Regions from separate parts of the Brevibacillus sp. TJ4 genome, predicted to be linked through region 3. Evidence: riboswitches for the same ligand, from Rfam matches in the RefSeq annotation. Region 3 holds a riboswitch; each other region holds the start of a gene.
The links. Region 3 has a riboswitch for cobalamin ahead of ACAF76_RS13905 (ABC transporter substrate-binding protein). Riboswitches for the same ligand answer to the same signal wherever they lie in the genome.
Positions count from the first base shown of each region.

Region 1: linked by a shared signal. The riboswitch ahead of ACAF76_RS06490 (ABC transporter substrate-binding protein) and the one ahead of ACAF76_RS13905 (ABC transporter substrate-binding protein) in region 3 are both predicted to bind cobalamin.
Region 2: linked by a shared signal. The riboswitch ahead of ACAF76_RS03010 (energy-coupling factor ABC transporter permease) and the one ahead of ACAF76_RS13905 (ABC transporter substrate-binding protein) in region 3 are both predicted to bind cobalamin.
Region 4: linked by a shared signal. The riboswitch ahead of cobJ (precorrin-3B C(17)-methyltransferase) and the one ahead of ACAF76_RS13905 (ABC transporter substrate-binding protein) in region 3 are both predicted to bind cobalamin.

Region 1 is NZ_CP185865.1:1,364,134-1,368,629, forward strand. Features, by position in the region: gene ACAF76_RS06485 (MBL fold metallo-hydrolase) at 1-913, shown strand, start outside; cobalamin riboswitch at 1,003-1,191, shown strand; gene ACAF76_RS06490 (ABC transporter substrate-binding protein) at 1,330-2,319, shown strand; gene ACAF76_RS06495 (FecCD family ABC transporter permease) at 2,320-3,366, shown strand; gene ACAF76_RS06500 (ABC transporter ATP-binding protein) at 3,363-4,139, shown strand; gene cobU (bifunctional adenosylcobinamide kinase/adenosylcobinamide-phosphate guanylyltransferase) at 4,183-4,496, shown strand, end outside.
Region 2 is NZ_CP185865.1:656,230-660,725, reverse strand. Features, by position in the region: gene ACAF76_RS03025 (energy-coupling factor ABC transporter ATP-binding protein) at 1-757, opposite strand, end outside; gene cbiQ (cobalt ECF transporter T component CbiQ) at 754-1,560, opposite strand; gene ACAF76_RS03015 (energy-coupling factor ABC transporter substrate-binding protein) at 1,560-1,841, opposite strand; gene ACAF76_RS03010 (energy-coupling factor ABC transporter permease) at 1,838-2,608, opposite strand; cobalamin riboswitch at 2,746-2,947, opposite strand; gene ACAF76_RS03005 (quinone-dependent dihydroorotate dehydrogenase) at 3,060-4,151, opposite strand; one part of gene ACAF76_RS03000 (IS3 family transposase) at 4,399-4,496, opposite strand, start outside.
Region 3 is NZ_CP185865.1:2,820,474-2,824,969, forward strand. Features, by position in the region: gene ACAF76_RS13900 (FecCD family ABC transporter permease) at 1-764, opposite strand, end outside; gene ACAF76_RS13905 (ABC transporter substrate-binding protein) at 791-1,786, opposite strand; cobalamin riboswitch at 2,004-2,207, opposite strand; gene ACAF76_RS13910 (M24 family metallopeptidase) at 2,234-3,325, opposite strand; gene ACAF76_RS13915 (ABC transporter permease) at 3,498-4,397, opposite strand; gene ACAF76_RS13920 (ABC transporter permease) at 4,411-4,496, opposite strand, start outside.
Region 4 is NZ_CP185865.1:3,339,794-3,344,289, reverse strand. Features, by position in the region: gene ACAF76_RS16390 (carbamoyltransferase) at 1-985, shown strand, start outside; gene ACAF76_RS16385 (4'-phosphopantetheinyl transferase family protein) at 1,061-1,741, shown strand; cobalamin riboswitch at 1,985-2,203, shown strand; gene cobJ (precorrin-3B C(17)-methyltransferase) at 2,359-4,092, shown strand; gene ACAF76_RS16375 (sirohydrochlorin chelatase) at 4,110-4,496, shown strand, end outside.

The DNA.
Region 1 (4,496 bases), 1.5 Mb from region 3:
CGGCTATGACAGTGGACTGCCTGAACGAACGGGGATTTATGTCATTGAAGAAGAGGAGCTGACGCTCGTCGAGACAGGACCTAGCCCGTCTGTTCCCTACATACGAGCCGGCCTGGAGCGGCTCGGCTACACGCTGGAGCAAGTGAAGTACATCATTCTCACCCATATTCACCTGGATCACGCAGGAGGAGCAGGTCTGCTGCTCGCGGACTGCCCGAATGCAACCATCGTCGCGCATCCCAAGGCAGTACGCCACCTCGTCGATCCGACGCGCCTGATCGCAGGGGCACAGGCGGTCTACGGGGCGTTGTTCGATTCCTTGTTTGCTCCGATCGTTGCCGTGCCGCAGGAGCGGATTGTTGCCAAGCATGACGGCGAAACCTTGCAGATTGGTCCTGCCTGCACACTTCAGTTTTTGGATACGCCGGGACATGCCAACCACCATTTCAGCATCTACGATCCGGTGAGCAACGGCATGTTTACGGGGGATACAGCGGGTGTGTACTACTGCCAGTTGGCGCGCGAAGGCGTTCCGTTTTTCCTCCCGTCCACGTCACCCAATCAGTTTGATCCGGACAAGATGCGAAGCGCGATTGCCCGCTACCGCGAGATGAAGCTCGATCGGCTGTACTTCGGCCATTTCGGCATGAGCGAGCAGGTCGAAGAAGCGTATCGCCAGGTGCTCCGCTGGCTGCCGATCTTCGTCGAGGAAGGCGAAAAGGCGTACGCCGCCGGACGCGGATACGAGCAGCTGCGCGACAGCCTGTTCGCGCGCGTGAAAGATGAGCTGCGGCAGCAGGGCGTCGACGAGGAGCACGAGCTGTTTTCCTATATCCGCATCGATGCGGAAGTCAGCGCCATGGGTCTGCTCGATTATATGCAGAAACGAGAAGCGGCAAACGCACAAGCATAAGCTGCGAACTTTCGCTTGTTCTTTTTTTCCCGCAACAATGCTATGATGGTTGTATTCTGCAAAAACGATCAGCAATGCCAACCAACATCATAGTGGTACAGTCGACAGGTGCCTCGTTGCCAGACGAGGTGAAAAGGGAAGCCGGTGCAAATCCGGCGCGGTCCCGCCACTGTAAAACGGGTAGCGCTTTCGCAAACCACTGTTTCCAAGCTGAAACGGGAAGGGGAGGGCGTCTGACACCCGCAAGCCAGGAGACCTGCCTGTCGAATATCGCGCGTTCCTTCGCGGAAAGGAGCGGCCGAATCAGGATGCCTGAAAAGCCGACCCTTTGTATGTCCATTTTGGATTCAAAGGGTTTTTCTTTTGTGCGAACGCAACCACAATGAGCAAAAAGGCAAGGGAAGGAAGAATGTACGATGAAAAGGCTTCGCAAATGGTTCATACCCGCGCTGGTGATCCTGTATTTGACAGGCTGCAGCGGCACGAGTCAGGTAACCACCCCTCAGCCTGAGACGAATCAGGGCACCCAGCAAGCGGCGGAATCTGCCGGAGAGACAGAACGCAAGACCGTCTACCCGCTGACGATCACCGATGCGACGGGCAACGAAATTACGTTTGAAAAGGCCCCTGAGCGGATCGTTTCGACGTCGCCTGCCGAAACCGAGATTTTGTTTGCCCTGGGATTGGGAGAGAATGTAGTCGGTGTTTCCGATTACGACGATTATCCTGCGGAGGCGCTGGCCAAACCAAAGGTGGGCGGCGTTACTTCGCCGAATGAAGAAGCGATTCTGGAGCAAAGCCCGGATTTGGTGATCGGCGGCATCTCCATGGAGCGACCGGTTGCGCAGAAGCTGCAATCGCTCGGCTTGCCGGTATACATTACCCATCCCTCCAGCCTGGATGAAATTATGCAAAACATTTTGACTGTCGGCATCATCACCGACCGCCAGCAGCAAGCAGAAGACGTGGTAGCGCAGATGAAAGCCGACATCAAACGGGTGTCGGATGCGCTTCAGGACATACAAGCAGACGATCAAAAGAAAGTGTACATCGAATTCGCGCCCGGCTGGACAGTAGGCAAAGGCGAGTACATGGACGAGCTGATCGCCTTGGCAAAAGGGATCAACATCGCCGGCGACACCGAGGGCTGGAATCAGATCAGCGAGGAAAAGGTGCTTCTGGAAGACCCGGATGTCATCCTTTACGCGGACGGAGTGACGGATATGACGACAGGCAAGAGCCTGGATGAGATCATCCTGAACCGCAGCGGCTGGGACAAAATCACGGCGATCCAGCAAAGTCAGGTATTCGGACTGGACCAGAACATCCTCTCACGTCCGGGTCCACGCATTACACAAGGGTTGATCGAAGTGGCAAAAGCGGTTTACCCGGATCGGGTGAAGTAAATGAAACGCAGGCTCTTGGCATGGATGGGAGTAGGCGGTATCATCCTGCTGTTTTCCACCATCGCCAGCATTTCCATGGGATCGGCCAATCTGCCGCTGTCGCAGGTGTGGATGATCATCCTCCATCAGATTCCGTTTGTTGGCGATTGGGTCCCGGTCACATGGGCGGATTCGGCGGAGCAGATCGTTATGAAGGTGCGTTTTCCTCGCGTGATTCTGGCGATTTTGGTCGGTGCTTGCCTGGCGCTGGCGGGAGCCGGCTTTCAGGGAGTTCTGCGCAATCCGCTGGCTGATCCGTATACGATGGGTGTCGCCTCGGGCGCTGCAGTAGGAGCGGCTTTTTTGATTTTATTCGGGCTTCAGTTCGCTTTTTTCGGCGAGTGGGGGATTCCGATCGTCGCCTTCGTCACGGGCTGCTGCAGCTTGTGGATCGTGCTTGGCCTGGCGAGAACCGAAGGAGTCCTTCATACCGAGCGTCTGATTTTGTCTGGCGTAGTGGTGCAGGCGTTTTTGGGCTCTTTCGTCTCGCTTATGGTCTCTTTGTCCGACAAGGTCGTCAATGAGATCGTCTTCTGGCTGATGGGCAGCCTCTCGTTTCGCGGCTGGTCGTATTCGTACGTACTGGTCCCCTATTTGCTGGTCGGCTTTCTCATCCTCGTCTCCTACGCTCGTTCGCTCAACCTGTTCGCCTTGGGAGAGCGGCAGGCAGCCCATATGGGGGTACAGGTTGACCGGACGAAGCTGATCGTCCTGCTCGTCTCTACGCTTTTGACAGCGGCGGCCGTCTCGATCGCGGGGATCGTCGGCTTCGTCGGACTGGTCGTGCCGCATCTGGTGCGACTGCTCGTCGGACCTGACTATCGGATTTTGCTGCCGGTGGCCACGGTTATGGGAGGAGTGTACGTCTTGTGGGCGGATACGCTGGCCCGTATGCTGCTCAGTCCAACCGAGCTTCCGCTGGGTGTCATTACCGCTTTTCTGGGGGCGCCGTTCTTTGCCTACCTGCTGAAACGAAACAAACGGAACAGGGAGTGGATCGGACGATGATCCGGGTAGACCAACTGGGCAAACGATACATGCACAAAACCGTGCTGCAGGCTGTGACATTTCACGTCGACAAGGGCGAGTTTTTTGGCGTCATCGGTCCGAATGGAAGCGGCAAGTCGACGCTTGTGCAGATCATGTCCGGCCTGATCCGGGGTGATGAGGGCACGGTGGCGATCGACGGGAAAAACATCGAGCGCTATTCGCGCAAGGAGCTGGCGCGCATCCTGGCTGTTCTCGAACAGGAGACGTTGCCGCCGGTCGGTTTTCAGGTGCGTGAAGTGCTGGAAATGGGAAGGTTTCCGTACCAGAACTGGCTCGGCGAAGAGCGGGAGGACGCCGGAGCGCTCGTGGATGAGATCGTGTCCTTGCTGGAGCTTGAAGATTTGCAGCACCGCACCTTGGACCGCTTGAGCGGCGGGGAAAAGCAGCGTGTTGCCTTAGGCAAGGCGCTGGTCCAAAAGCCGCGTATTCTGCTGCTCGACGAACCGACGACGTATCTGGACATCGGCTATCAAATTCAGTTGATGGATATCGTCCGAAGCTGGCAGCGGACGACGGGAGTTACGGTCGTCGCCGTGTTGCACGACCTGAATCTGGCTTCGCTTTACTGTGATCGCCTGCTGCTGTTGAACCAGGGCAGACAGGTCGAGACAGGCAGACCGGACGACATCCTGCAAAGCGGCCTGATTGAAGACGTGTACGGGACGCGTCCGATTGTGTTGGAGCATCCCGTTCACCATCTGCCGCAAATCATGCTGCGCGCCGGTGAATGACGAGTCATCGGACCTGGCAGCGAGCAAAAGGGGGAGATGCCAGATGGCAATCTTGGTGACTGGAGGGGCGCGCAGCGGAAAAAGCTCGTTTGCCGAATCGTATGCAGCCCACTTGGGCAAGCGGGGCATCTATATCGCGACGTCACCTGTGTTCGACGATGAACTGGAAAGCCGCGTCCGTCTGCATCGGCAGCGGCGCGACCAATCCTCCTTTTCCTGGGAGACAATAGAGGAGCAGTTTGCGCTGGACAGCCTGCTGCAGAAACTGGGCGAACGCGAGGAAGTGGCGCAAAAGGAGACGGTAGTGCTGGTCGACTGCCTGACGCTTTGGCTTTCCAACTGGCTGTTGCGGCTGGA
Region 2 (4,496 bases), 2.2 Mb from region 3:
GGCTCTCCCACAGCTCCGCGATGAGAGGGAGACCCAGCTCGAGTGTCTGCAACAATTCTCGATTCGCCAGCAAAGTTTCAGGCAGGCCCGTGAACAGTATCCTGCCTGTATCCATGACACAGATCCACTCCGCCCATTCGAACGCAATGTCGAGATCGTGCGTGGCCATCAGGACTGTCGTGCCGTTGGCATGGATGTGATCGAGCCTGCGCAGAAGGCTTTTCGTCTGATCGCGGTCCAGATATGCCGTAGGTTCGTCCAGCAGCAGCAATTCCGGTTCCATGACCATCACCCCGGCGAGAGCGAGACGCCGCTTTTGTCCCAGACTGAGGTGATGTATCGGGGAATCCGCGTGCTCCCTCAGCCCAAACGCATCGAGCATGAGATCGACCTTGGCGCGAATCTGCTCCGCTGGAAGTTTGCGGTTCAACAGCCCGTATGAGATGTCCTCTGCCACAGTGCTGGCGATCAGTTGATGCTCCGGGTCCTGAAACACCAGCCCGATTGTTTTCGTCATCTCCTGCAAAAAAGAGCGCCGGTAGACAAACGCTGACCCTCTCCAGGACACCGTCCCTTTTTGCGGCTGCAAAATCCCGTTGGCGTGCAAAAACAGCGTCGACTTCCCACAGCCATTGCGCCCGAGCAGCACGCATTTCTTCCCCTCCGGAATCCCCAGCGACACCCCTTGCAATACCGGTGACCTGCTGCCTGGATAGGTGTAGTACACATCGGAAAACTCCATCACATACGTCGTCAAAGCCGCACTCCCTCCATCCACCACTGGATTCCCGCCAGTACGAGACAGCCGATTGCCGACTCCCACTCATACCGCCGGGAACGGACATGACTGCCTCTGCTCTGCACCTGAATCTCATCGCTCATTCCCCGCGCTGCCATGCCTCGTTGCAGCATCTCGTACCTGTTCATCGACCGGACAAAAAGCTGAGAAGCGAGCAATCCCGCATCGCGCAAGCTGGCCCGGAATCCTTGAAAGCCGCCGCGCGACTTCTGTGCGACCCAGAGCTGGTGACTAGTCTTGAGCAAAATAAAAATGAAGCGGTACATAATCATCGCCAGCTCGGATACCAACACAGGTATTCGCAAGCGGCGGATGAGCTGCAAAATCTCCGTAAACGGCGTCGTAAACAGCAAAAAGGAAAAACAGGCAAGGCTGGCGAGTGTCCTTGCAAACAGCGTCACTACTTGCTCAATAGCCGCTTGCGAGACAGAAAACTGAACCGCTCCGACCGTCCACGCCAAAACAGGATGATGCACCGTACCGGAATCGGCCCCGTGAAGCGTCACGTCAATCAGCAAAGCCGGCATTCCTGCCGCGAAAAAACCCATGGGAACGAGCAAAAAGAGCAAATAAAGCCGCACGGGGATGCGGGCGTATCCTACCACCCACAACCCCATCCAGAGAAAGACCAAGGCTTGTACGAGCACATGGCCCAGCATGGCAAAAAGCAACACAATACATCCGAGCATGGCTTTTTGCAACGGCGGCAAAAATCGCAACCGGTTCTGGTAGGAATAGGTGTCCAGCCATTGCCACATCATTACTTTTGTCTGCCCAACCGACCTTTGTAAAACCCGACGGCATACCCGATCACTCCGGCGCCAAGAGCAGCCTGAACGGCGAACAGCAAACTCTCCGTCTCCCCGCCCGGCGGTTCGAGCAGCGGCTCAAACCACGGTTCATACGCGGGCGCGATTTCCACGATCGCCTCTTCTGCAGCTCCGTCCGCCCCTCCGAACTCGGAATCGCTGACGATCAATAACGGAATGATCGCCAGCACGACAACACCTGCGAGCAAAAGCCAGTTCATCCCTTTTTTCACAGCGATTCCTCCTGTTTCAGCAGCCGTAATTGAACCAGTTCCTTGGCATTGTAGGCTTGCAGCCAGTTCCAGACGAGCACGGTCAGCAATCCTTCACAGATTGCCAACGGTATTTGTGTAACAGCAAAAATGCCGGCAAATTTGGCAAATGACGCCATCACTCCGCCCGTTTCCGCGGGAAAGGCGAGCGCTAGCTGCAGGGAGGTCGTAACGTACGTAGCCAGATTCGCTGTCGCGGCAGCAGCAAAAACCGCGAGCCGCTTTCCGCCGTTGGCACTGCTAATCAGGCGATAGATTCCGTAAGCGACCAAGGGGCCGACGACTGCCATGGAAACCGCGTTCGCTCCCAGCGTAGTCAGCCCGCCATGCGCCAAAAGCAACGCCTGAAACAGCAGGACCATGCTGCCCAGCACCGACATCGCAAAGGGCCCGAACAAAATGGATCCCAGCCCCGTTCCGGTAGGGTGGGAGCTGCTGCCTGTCACCGAAGGTATTTTTAATGCCGACAAGACAAAGGCAAACGCGCCAGCCACTCCCACCAACAGCTTCACCTCGGGATGCTGCACGATGACTTTGCGTATCGAACGCAAGCCGATGACGAAAAACGGCAGGAACAATCCCCACCAGAACATCGCCCAACCAAAAGGCAGATAGCCTTCCATGATATGCATGGCATGACCGGTCTGCGGTTCGTTCACGAGAAAGTACAATACGAATCCGGCGACGAGCAAAACGCTGGAGACAATGCGGGAACGCTTCTTATTCATGCACCTGCTCCTCCTTTTCTTGTGATAGAACAAAAATATCCCACCCGAACGTACGGATGGGAAATGCGCACACGAAAACAATCGACTTGCTGGAAGCCGAATTTCCTGTTTGCCACCTCTCCTTTCCGCGAAGGATTTTTTGGTGCAGCAGTTAGGTAGGTCTCCTGGCTTCCAGATCATCGCGCTCTTTGCTCCTTCCCCATCTGTATGGATGAGTGGACTACACGCAAAGAGAACTCCCTGGTTACAGTGGCGGGACCGCTCGGGACTTTCACCCGATTCCCTGTTATCCCTTATGGATGTATTAACCATATGGGCACCTAATGCCATCCTGTTCAATTATCGGACAACTCTGACTTGTCCGATTCCATTATAAACCAGATCCGCCAAAAAAATAAAGCAGGGATTGCTCACCCGCCCCACCGGACATGTGAACAATCCCTGCACCCCGCTACTTGCTCGCATCTGCGCCAATCGCCTGGCTGATGTGGGAAAAGCCATCCCGAGCCATAAGCTGCAGCAGTTTTTTGTTGATTTGCTTGGCAATCCCCGGTCCCTGGTAAATCATTCCCGTATACACCTGGACCAGGCTCGCGCCGGCGCGAATTTTTTCATACGCATCTTCACCGGTAAAGATACCGCCCACGCCAATGATCGGCACCTTGTCTCCGACTTCCTGGTAAATCTCCTTCACCCACGCCGTAGAGCGCCCGGTCAACGGCCTGCCGCTCAATCCGCCTGCTTCTTCCGCATATGGGTGATCCTGTACCGCCTCACGGGAGAGCGTCGTATTGGTGGCGATGATACCGGCTATGCCTTCCTCGACGGCTGCATGGACGACATCGCGCATCTGCTCGTCCGCCATGTCGGGAGCGACCTTGAGCAGGATTGGCTTTTGCTTGATGCCGCGCATCTCCAGCTCCCGAGCCTTTTCCCTGACAGCGCGGATGAGCGCACGCAGGCTTTGCGTTTCCTGCAAATCACGCAAATTCGGAGTATTTGGCGAACTGATATTGATGACGAAATAATGCCCGTACGAATACAGCAAATCCATGCACTTGCTGTAGTCAGACGCCGCTTCTTCATTTGGCGTCGCCTTGTTCTTGCCGATATTGATCCCGATCGGTACATCCGCATAGGCGTAGTCCACCAGGTTTTTCGCTACCAGGAAGGAACCTTGATTGTTGAATCCCATGCGGTTTATAACAGCCTCGTGTGCGGGGAGACGAAACAATCTCGGTTTCGGATTTCCCGGCTGCCCTTGCGGGGTAATCGTCCCGACCTCTATGAAACCAAAGCCCAGCGCTGCAAGAGCGTGGTAGACTTCCGCGTTTTTGTCAAAACCTGCCGCCAGCCCGACCGGATTGGGAAAAACATGTCCCCACAGCTTTGTCTGCAAACGCTCGTCCTGAAAATGATACATGGCTTTCAGCGTGCGCTTCCCCCAGGGTGAATCTTGCGCCTGTTTTAAGGCATGCACCGTTTTTTCATGGATTTCTTCCGCGTCCTGTTTAAAGAGGTACTTTCGCACAAGCTGATACATCTTCGGCTGCACTCCTAACACCTTTTATTCTGCCTAGTAGAATACCACACTTTTCGCGAAAGGGTAACCTCTATCCGCGATACATAATTCCACCGCTGCTGTCAAATTCTATAAGCAGCTTGTCGGGTCGAGGGTGACGGATCACGTACGGGTTTCACCAGGTCTTTCCTCGCACAACAAAAAAGCTGTCCCCCGCACAAGGGGACTGACCCCCGTTTGTGAGTCAGGGATCAAAACACCTTTCAAGTTAAGCTGCCAGTCGCCTGTAATCCATCGGCGACTGGTTGTTTAGTTTCGTTTGAATGCGAATTGAGTTATAGTAGTGAATGTAGTCTCGAACGGTTT
Region 3 (4,496 bases):
AACAACAGCTTGTGAAAATGTGCCGTGTTTACCCCGAGCGTACGCGCTGCTTCTTCGCCCATCAGCATTGCGTTGAGCGAACGGTGCAGTGCCGTCAGAACGGCAAAAGCGAGCAGCAAGACAACAGCCGGGATCAACAGGTAGTCCCATTTTGCACCCGCCAGGCTGCCGCTCATCCAAAACAGCACGGAGCGTATGCCCTGCTCATTCGGTGCCGAAAAGATGATCAGACTGGTGATCGCAGACAAAATGGCAGAAATCGCGATTCCCGACATCAGCAGGCGGGTCGTCGAGTTGTGCCCGCCCAGCCTAGACAGAAAAAAGACGAGCAGGATCGACAGCAGCGCTCCTCCAAACGCGCCCAGTGACAAGGCGAGCTGGCCAAACCATTGGAATGCTCCGAATAAAATAACGAGTGTTGCACCTACCGAGGCCCCCGAGGAAACTCCGAGAATATACGGATCTGCCAGCGAGTTGCGGACCAGCGCCTGGATGGCCACTCCGACAATCGAGAGGCTCGCTCCGACGATCGCCCCCAGCAGCACGCGGGGAAAACGGATGTCCCAGATGATCGTCTGCTGCGCACTCGTCCAATCTACCGGGATCTGATTGCCGACAAGCGGCACTTTTGACAAGGCAATTTTCCAAACGGTCGCCGCTTCTACCTTGACCGACCCGAGCGTAACCGCCATGGTGACGGACACGAGAAGAGATGCGAGCAGTACGAGCAGCAACCAAGACATCTTGATTCGACGCAGATTCATTTCTCCACTCCCATCCCTGTCGCTTCCTACTGCTGGAATCGTTCCGGATAAAATCCTTCCGCCAGCATTTTCAGCGCGATCGGAGCGCGGACCCCTTCAGCAGCGGCAGACAAAGGCAGTACGATCAGCCGTTGATTGGCGATTGCCGGAACCTCGGCCAGCTCTCTTTTGGCAAGCAGAAACTCGCGCTTTTGTTCCACGCTCGTATTCCCGTAATCGACGACGACGATTACATCCGGCTTGCGATCGACGACTTCCTCCCAGCTTACCGCCGGCCATCCCTTCTCGATGTCGTCAAAGATGTTTTTGCCTCCCGCCAGCTCGATCAGGTGCGTCATGTAGTTGTTGCTTGCTGCTGTCTTCGGCTTGTCTTCCCCGCTGTCGTAGACAAAAACAGTAAGCGGCTTGTCCACCGATTCGATTTTGCTGACTGTATCGTCCATTTCTGCTTTCATCTGGGCGATCAACTCCTCCGCCCTGTCGTCAATACGGAAGATGCGTCCGATGTTTCGGATGTCGGCAAACACATCGTCCATCGTCGGTCCGGTCATGTTGGAGGACATGTGCAAATACGGCTTGATCCCCATTTGCTCCAGTTCCTCCATCGTCCCTACCCCCTGGTCGCCAAAGCCGCTTTTCCACCCTGCGTAGACAAAATCCGGTTCCGCTGCCATCAGCACTTCCTTGTTCGGATATTTGTCGGAGAGCACCGGGATCTTCGCGTAGGCTTCCTCCCATTGCGGCAAGATCGCGTCGTCGAGGTAGGCCGTACCGACCATCTTGTCTTCCAGCCCGAGCGCGAGCATCACCTCTGTCACGTGCTGGTTCAAGGTTACCGCTCGCTGCGGAGCCTGTGGATAGGCAATCGTCATTCCGTTCGTCTCAATCGTCACCGGTTCGCCCGCGGCTGGCTGCGACGGCTGCGGCTGCACCTCTTTCGAACATGCTGCAAGCGTCAATGCGAAAGCGATCGTTCCCAGCAACAAGAAAGCATTTTTTGTACGTTGTATGTTTATAAACATCTTCACGAATGAATCTCCTCCCCATGCTATGTAGCCTGTTGGGCATACAGCCCCGTTTCACGTCCTGTTTTTGCATCACCTCCCTTTCTGCCAAACAAAAAACACCTTCCCGTTGACGAACGGGAAGGTGTCTATGCGTACATACAGCCAGGCCAGGACAGGCATTTCCTGGTACACGACGGTCAGCTTTCTACACCACCCCATCCTCGTGGGTTGATTGTGCAAAGGCTTCATGGCAGGTCTCCTGGCTCGGATTCCTCGCACCCTGCTCCCTTCCCATTCCTTCTTGCGACGGAACAGTGGTTTGCAACAGGGTACTCCTCCTTACAGTGGCGGGACCGCGCCGGCTTTTCACCGGACTTCCCTTTTAAGCTGCTGAACGATGTCGCGTCCATACAGCACCATGAAACACATGTATGCAATTGTTTTTCGTCTGATTGTGGTTCTTTAGCCGATGACGGTCAATTCTTTCGGGAAGCTCGTCAGAACCTCCACGCCGTCCTCGGTTACCAGGACGTTGTCTTCAATGCGCACACCGGCGACGCCAGGTACGTAAACGCCCGGTTCGATGGTGAAAACCATTCCGGGGCGCAGTTCGTCCTTGTTTTCGCCATGGATCGAAGGGTACTCATGGACGTCCATGCCCAGGCCGTGTCCAAGCCGATGCATGAAGTATGGACCGTACCCTTTTTCTGTAATCAGGTCGCGCGCTGTCTTGTCCAGATGGCCAAAAGAGACCCCGGGACGAACCGCTGCGATAGCCGCCTTGTTGGCAGCCAGCACGGTTTCGTAGATGTCCCGCAACTTGTCGTTGACCTCGCCGACCGCAAACGTGCGGGTAATGTCCGAGACATAGCCGTCCGCTTCCACGCCTGCATCGAACAGGAGCAGTTCTCCTTGGCGAATTTGCCTGCTACCGGGATGTCCGTGCGGCAGCGCAGAGTTTTCTCCGGACAGGACCATGGTTGAAAAAGAAGGGCCTTCCGCACCCAGCCGCTTCATCTGGTATTCCAGTTCGGCGACGATCTCTTTTTCCATAACGCCCGGCTGGACTTTTTTCACCGTTTCCCTGATCGCACCCTCAATCAGACGAATGGCATGCTTGATTCGGGCGATTTCGTCCGCCGTCTTGATCATGCGCATCTCGCGCAGCGGCCGATCGACGTCCACATACTGTGAAGCTGCGACGACTGCGCTCAAGGCTTCGAAGCGCTCGACTGTCATATGGCCTTTTTCCAGCCCGAGCTTTTTCACGCCGCCCGGCAGTGCCTGCTTCAAAATATCAAACGGATTTTGCACATCCGTATGGGTAACGATCTGTTTGACGATAGACGCATTCATGGCGGCATCGCGATCCAGCGCGGGAACGATCAAGGTAGGCTCCCCGACAGCAGGTATGACCAGTCCCATAAAACGCTCGTGCGGATCAGAATAAAAGCCTGTCAAATAGTAGACATGCTTGGGGGAAGTAATCAGTACCGCATCCAGCTCTTGCTGTTGCAGAAATGTGAGAAGGTTTGCAATCCGCTCTTGTGACATGCTGCTTCACCATTCTTTCACCAAGTAGTTTATAGCGAGGATACCATTTTCTGCGAAAAAATAGAAGAAGTATCGGCAAAAAGACTCAAGGAAGAGGGGCTCCGCATGCAAAGATTTTTCGCTGCGCGTACTGAAAGGAAAAAGGGAGACGCGTTTTGTCCCCCCTTCTCTTCTAGTTTTTCATGCGCGGGTCCAGCGCGTCACGCAAGCCATCACCGATCAGGTTGAAGCCGAGAACCGTCAGCATGATCGAAAGCCCGGGAAAAATCACTGTCCACGGTGCTTTCTGGATATACTGGCGGGAGTCGGAGAGCATCTTGCCCCACTCCGGCTCCGGAGCTTGGGCCCCAAGCCCGAGGAAACCGAGTGCTGCCGCTTCGATAATCGCTGTGGCAATGCCCAAGGTTCCCGTGACAATGATCGGGGCCATGCTGTTGGGGAGGATGTGCTGCAGCAAAATGCGCGAATCCTTCATCCCGATCGCCCGTGCGGCCGTAACGAACTCCTCTTCCTTCAGGCTCAGTACGCGGGAACGGACGAGTCGCCCGAAGGTGGGTATATTGACAATCGCAATCGCCAGCAAGGCATTTTGCAAGGAAGGCCCGAGAATTGCCACGATCGCGATCGCCAGCAAAATGCTGGGAAAAGCAAGCATGATGTCAAACAGCCGGGAGATGACGATATCCACCCATTTCCCGTAGTAGCCTGCCAAAAGTCCGAGAACCGTCCCGGCGATGACCGAGCCGATTACGGCGAAAGTGCCGACCCACAGGGAAATGCGCGCCCCGTAAATGACGCGGCTCAACACGTCACGACCGTTGTAGTCGGTGCCAAACCAATGTTCAGCGGATGGCGGCTGGTTTTTTTTCAGCAAGTCGTAATCTTCGCTGTAGTGATACGGTGCCAAAACCGGTGCCAGAACCGCAACGACGATAAAAAACAGGATGATCCCCATTCCGACCAGCGCCAGTTTGTTTTTGCGCAATGTCCCCCATGCTTCCCGCCACGGAGAGATGACCTGGTCGTCCGCCTGCTTCAACGGCACGTTGTTTTGTACTTGTATGTCTGCCATGTACCCATCCTCCTCAGCGGTATTTGATCCGTGGATCGAGATATGCATACAGGAGATCGACGACGAGGTTGATCAGCACAAAGATGGTGGCAATGACCA
Region 4 (4,496 bases), 520 kb from region 3:
ACAGACGTTCGAGCAGAAGCTGGAAATGGTCTCCTACATACGCGACGTTCTCAAACGAGAGGAGCACAGTTTCGAAGCAAAGGCCGATCTCGCATACGCTGTCCAGCACCATACGGAGACGATCTTGCTTTCGATCTGCAATGAATTGTACAAAGCTACCGGCTGCAAAAACCTGTGCATCGCGGGAGGCGTCGCCCTGAACAGCGTCGCCAACGCAAAGATACTGGAAGATACTCCGTTCCAACACGTGTTCATCCAGCCGGCCAGCGGAGACGCCGGAACCAGTATCGGCGCCGCTTTGTACGGGTATCATGTCTTGTCAAACCGACCGCGAGAAGCGACGGGGCAGTTGTTTTCGCCCTATCTCGGCAAGCAGTATGCCGAGAGCGAGGTGCTTGCCGCTCTTGAGTCATGCAAGGAATCGATTCAGGTCGAGAAACCGGCCGATTGTGCCGAAACGGTCGCCCAATTGCTGACGGAAGGGTACATCGTCGCCTGGTTTCACGGGCGATCGGAAATCGGGCCGCGGGCATTGGGAAACAGAAGCATTTTGGTGGACCCGAGACGCAGTGAAATGAAAGACATACTGAATGCACGGGTCAAACACAGAGAGCCGTTCCGCCCGTTTGCGCCAATCGTTCTGGAAGAGTATCAAACGGCGTACTTTGAATTGGACCACCCTTCCTACTACATGCTGCTGGTTCCTCGGGTCAAGCCCGACAAGGTGGAGGAGATACCGGCAGTGACCCACGTAGACGGAACGGGACGGGTACAAACCGTGTCGAAGAAGTTGAATCCGTACCTGTACGGGTTGCTGGAAAAGTTCTACGAAAAAACCGGCGTGCCTGTGCTTTTGAATACGTCGTTTAATGACAACGGCGAGCCGATCGTGGAAAGTCCGGCGGACGCGGTGAAGTGTTTCCTTGGGACCGATATTGACTATCTGGCCATTAACGGTTACTTGGTGCGAAAAAAGCGTCCATGAGTGCAGGAATGGACTAGCAGGCAGAGCAGTCCGGGGAGGCGCACAGGATAGGAATCGAAATGGGGGAGGAAGCAAATGGTGAACGTATACGCTGTCCCCGTCCCGGATCATCTGCCGCAGGAAATGTATGAACGCTTGCTGAACCGGGTTTGCTTTCAGAAACGACAACAAGCGTGCCGCTTCCGAAGACGGGAAGATTCGCTGCGAACGGTGCTCGGAGATGTGCTTGTAAGGCAAATCGTTTGTCGGACGTTTCAGATCGAAAATGACCGTATCGCGTTTCGGCGCAATCGATTCGGAAAACCGTTTTTGCCCGATTTTCCTCGTTTTCATTTTAACCTCTCCCACTCCGGCAAATGGGTGGTCTGCGCTACGAGCCATTCCCGTATCGGAATCGATATCGAGAAGGTGGAATCGATCGACTTGGACATCGCAAAGCAGTTTTTTTCCAATGCAGAATACGAAGATTTGGCAAACAAACCAGATGAAGAAAAACGCGCTTCCTTTTATGAAATATGGACGTTAAAGGAGAGCTACATAAAGGCAGTGGGAATGGGGCTCTCGCTGCCGCTTCAGTCTTTTGCTGTCAAAACATCCGGCAGCGGGGATATCGGTTTGTATCATGGACTCAAACAGGTGCGTTCGTGGCATTTCCGCCAGTACGACATTGACGTAGGGTATAAACTGGCGGTTTGTTCGGCCGACAGCAGATTGTCCGGCGAGATCGCGTTTCTCGATGCTGCTGACTTGGCGTAGCGGGCGGAGCTCTTGTCCAGCCAGCCGTCAGCGGCGTCAGCCACCTGCTCAAGGGGCTCCAGCCGTCCGGTACGACCAAGCGGCGTCCGGGCGTCTTTTGCCGCTTCCGCAGGACAGGCTTGCCGTCACTGGTTTCTGTTGGCATGGATGGTAGGGGAGCGGAGACCCGCCACAATGCTTGCCAGCTTTTGCTTGAAACTCGACCAATATTTGCTATGATTAAAGTACATTCGATGTACCGAATAGACGATTTCGCGAACAGGTCCCTGTCTGGGTACGGCGATGCCGTGCGGCCAGGACAGGGTTAAAAGGGAAGTTTGGTGAAAAGCCAACGCGGTCCCGCCACTGTAAGAGAGGAGCTTTTCTTCGCGGCGTTTGCCATCCACTGTCCTATGAGGGCGGGAAGGAGAAGAAAGGCGATGATCCTCAAGCCAGGAGACCTGCCTGTTTGCTGTACAGCACTGATTTCCTTCGGGTCAAAGGAAAGGTGAGGATTGCGGCTTTTGGCTTTCCGCGCTTTGTTTTCCTTGTCATGCAGGGGAACAGAGCGCTTTTTGTTTTGCGGCGATGTGTGTACAAACGAAAATAGTGCAGCAGTATTCGAAGGGAGGAGCATTATGAGCGGCAAGCTGTTTGTCATTGGATTTGGGCCGGGGAGTTTTGAACATATCACCCAGCGTGCCCGTGAAGCGATAGAGGACAGTGATGTGATCATCGGCTACTCCACGTATGTAGACCTGATCCGCGGATTGTTGACCGACCAGGAGATCGTCAGCACGGGAATGACCGAGGAGGTGTCGCGGGCGCGGGAAGCGGTCCGCCAGGCGGAAGCGGGCAAAAAGGTGGCGGTCATCTCCAGCGGCGATGCCGGCGTCTACGGCATGGCCGGATTGGTGTACGAGGTGCTGGTGGAAAAAGGCTGGACCGAAAAAACAGGCGTGCCGCTGGAGGTCATTCCCGGCATTTCTGCGATCAATTCGTGCGGGGCACTGCTGGGAGCGCCGATTATGCACGACGCCTGCACGATTTCGCTGAGCGACCATCTCACGCCATGGGAACTGATTGCCCGACGCATCGAGGCGGCCGGTATGGCGGATTTCGTGATCGCCCTGTACAATCCGCGCAGCGGTCGACGCACCCGTCAGATCGTAGAAGCGCAGCGGATTTTGCTTACGTACCGCTCGCCCGACACCCCGGTCGGGATCGTAAAAAGCGCATACCGGAGCCGGGAGCATGTCGTTGTTACCACGCTGGAGCAAATGCTGGAACATGACATCGGGATGCTGACGACGGTCATCATCGGCAACTCGTCCACATTTGTCTACGACGGCAAGATGATCACGCCGCGCGGGTACCAGCGAAAATACACGCTTTCCGTGGATGAGCAGCCGCTTTTGCCGCATCAGCGCCTGCGCGTCGAGAATGAGCCGTGGTCGCTGGAAGCGCAAGGCGGATCGGGGCAAGAGCCAGCGGGAGCAAGCATCGCACAGAGCGTTGCCGTACAGGAACGAACGCAATCTCCGGCAGCGCAGCCAGACAGCGGGACGCCGCAAGCAGCAGCAATCGCGGTACAGTCACCGCCCGCCCCGGCACATCCGCAGCAGTCGCCGCTTTCATGGGCGCTGGAGGCGCTGGCTGTCCTCGACGGAGAGAGCGAGGCCTCGTCTGCAGCCGCAGCCCGCACTGTCCAGTCGTTTACGCCGGAGCTGATTTTTGAATGTTCGGTCAGTCCGGGCGTCGCCAACAAAAAAATCACCCCGCAGCAGATGATGCTGCTCGCCGAAGTAACGAAGGACAAGGGCGAGATCGAGTACACGCCGCATCACCAGTTGATCCTGCGCGTTCCGACCGCAGAGCCTGAGCGCATCACCGAACGACTGCGGGCAGCAGGGCTGATGGTCAGTCCGATCGGCGACGTGGTGCAGATAAAAGCGTGTGATTTTTGCGATGGCGAAAAGAAAGATAGCATACCGTACGCCGAGCAAATCCAGCAGAAGCTGGCGGGCAGACAAAGCCCAAAAGAGCTGAAAATCGGCTTTAACGGCTGCGGCATGGCTTGCTACGGAGCTGTTCGGGAAGATATCGGAATCGTCTTCCGCAAAGGAAAATTCGATCTGTTCCTGGGAGCGAAGACGGTCGGGCGCAACGCTCATTCTGGCATACCCGTCGCAGAAGGGATCGATGCGGAGGAAATCGTGCCGCTCGTCGAAAGAATCGTCGCCCGCTACAAGCAGGATGCCTTTCCGAATGAGAGGTTCCACAAGTTTTTCCAGCGGGTAGGAGAGATCGAAGGATACAAATGGCGTGAGCCGGCCAAGGCGGAGATTGAGACGGCCGCATGCGGCGATTAAAAAAAGGAGGCTGTGCAATGGACGCTGTACTGTTTGTCGGCCACGGGAGCCAAGATCCCGAGGGAAATGAAGAAGTTCGCCAGTTTGTCAACGAATTGGCGGGGCAGATTGACGTACCCGTACTGGAAACCTGTTTTTTGGAATTTGAGCAGCCGGATATGCTGGCAGGACTGTCTGCATGCGTGAAAAGGGGAGCGACGCGCGTAGCCGTCATCCCGATTATCCTGTTTTCCGCAGGCCACGCGAAAATCCACATCCCGGCGGCGATTGACGAAGCGAAGGAACTGTATCCGCACGTTCAGTTTATATACGGCAGACCGATCGGCATCCACCAGGAGGTGCTGAACATCCTGGAGGCTCGCTTGCAAGAAGCGGGGATTACATCTGAGCAGAAAAAAGACGAT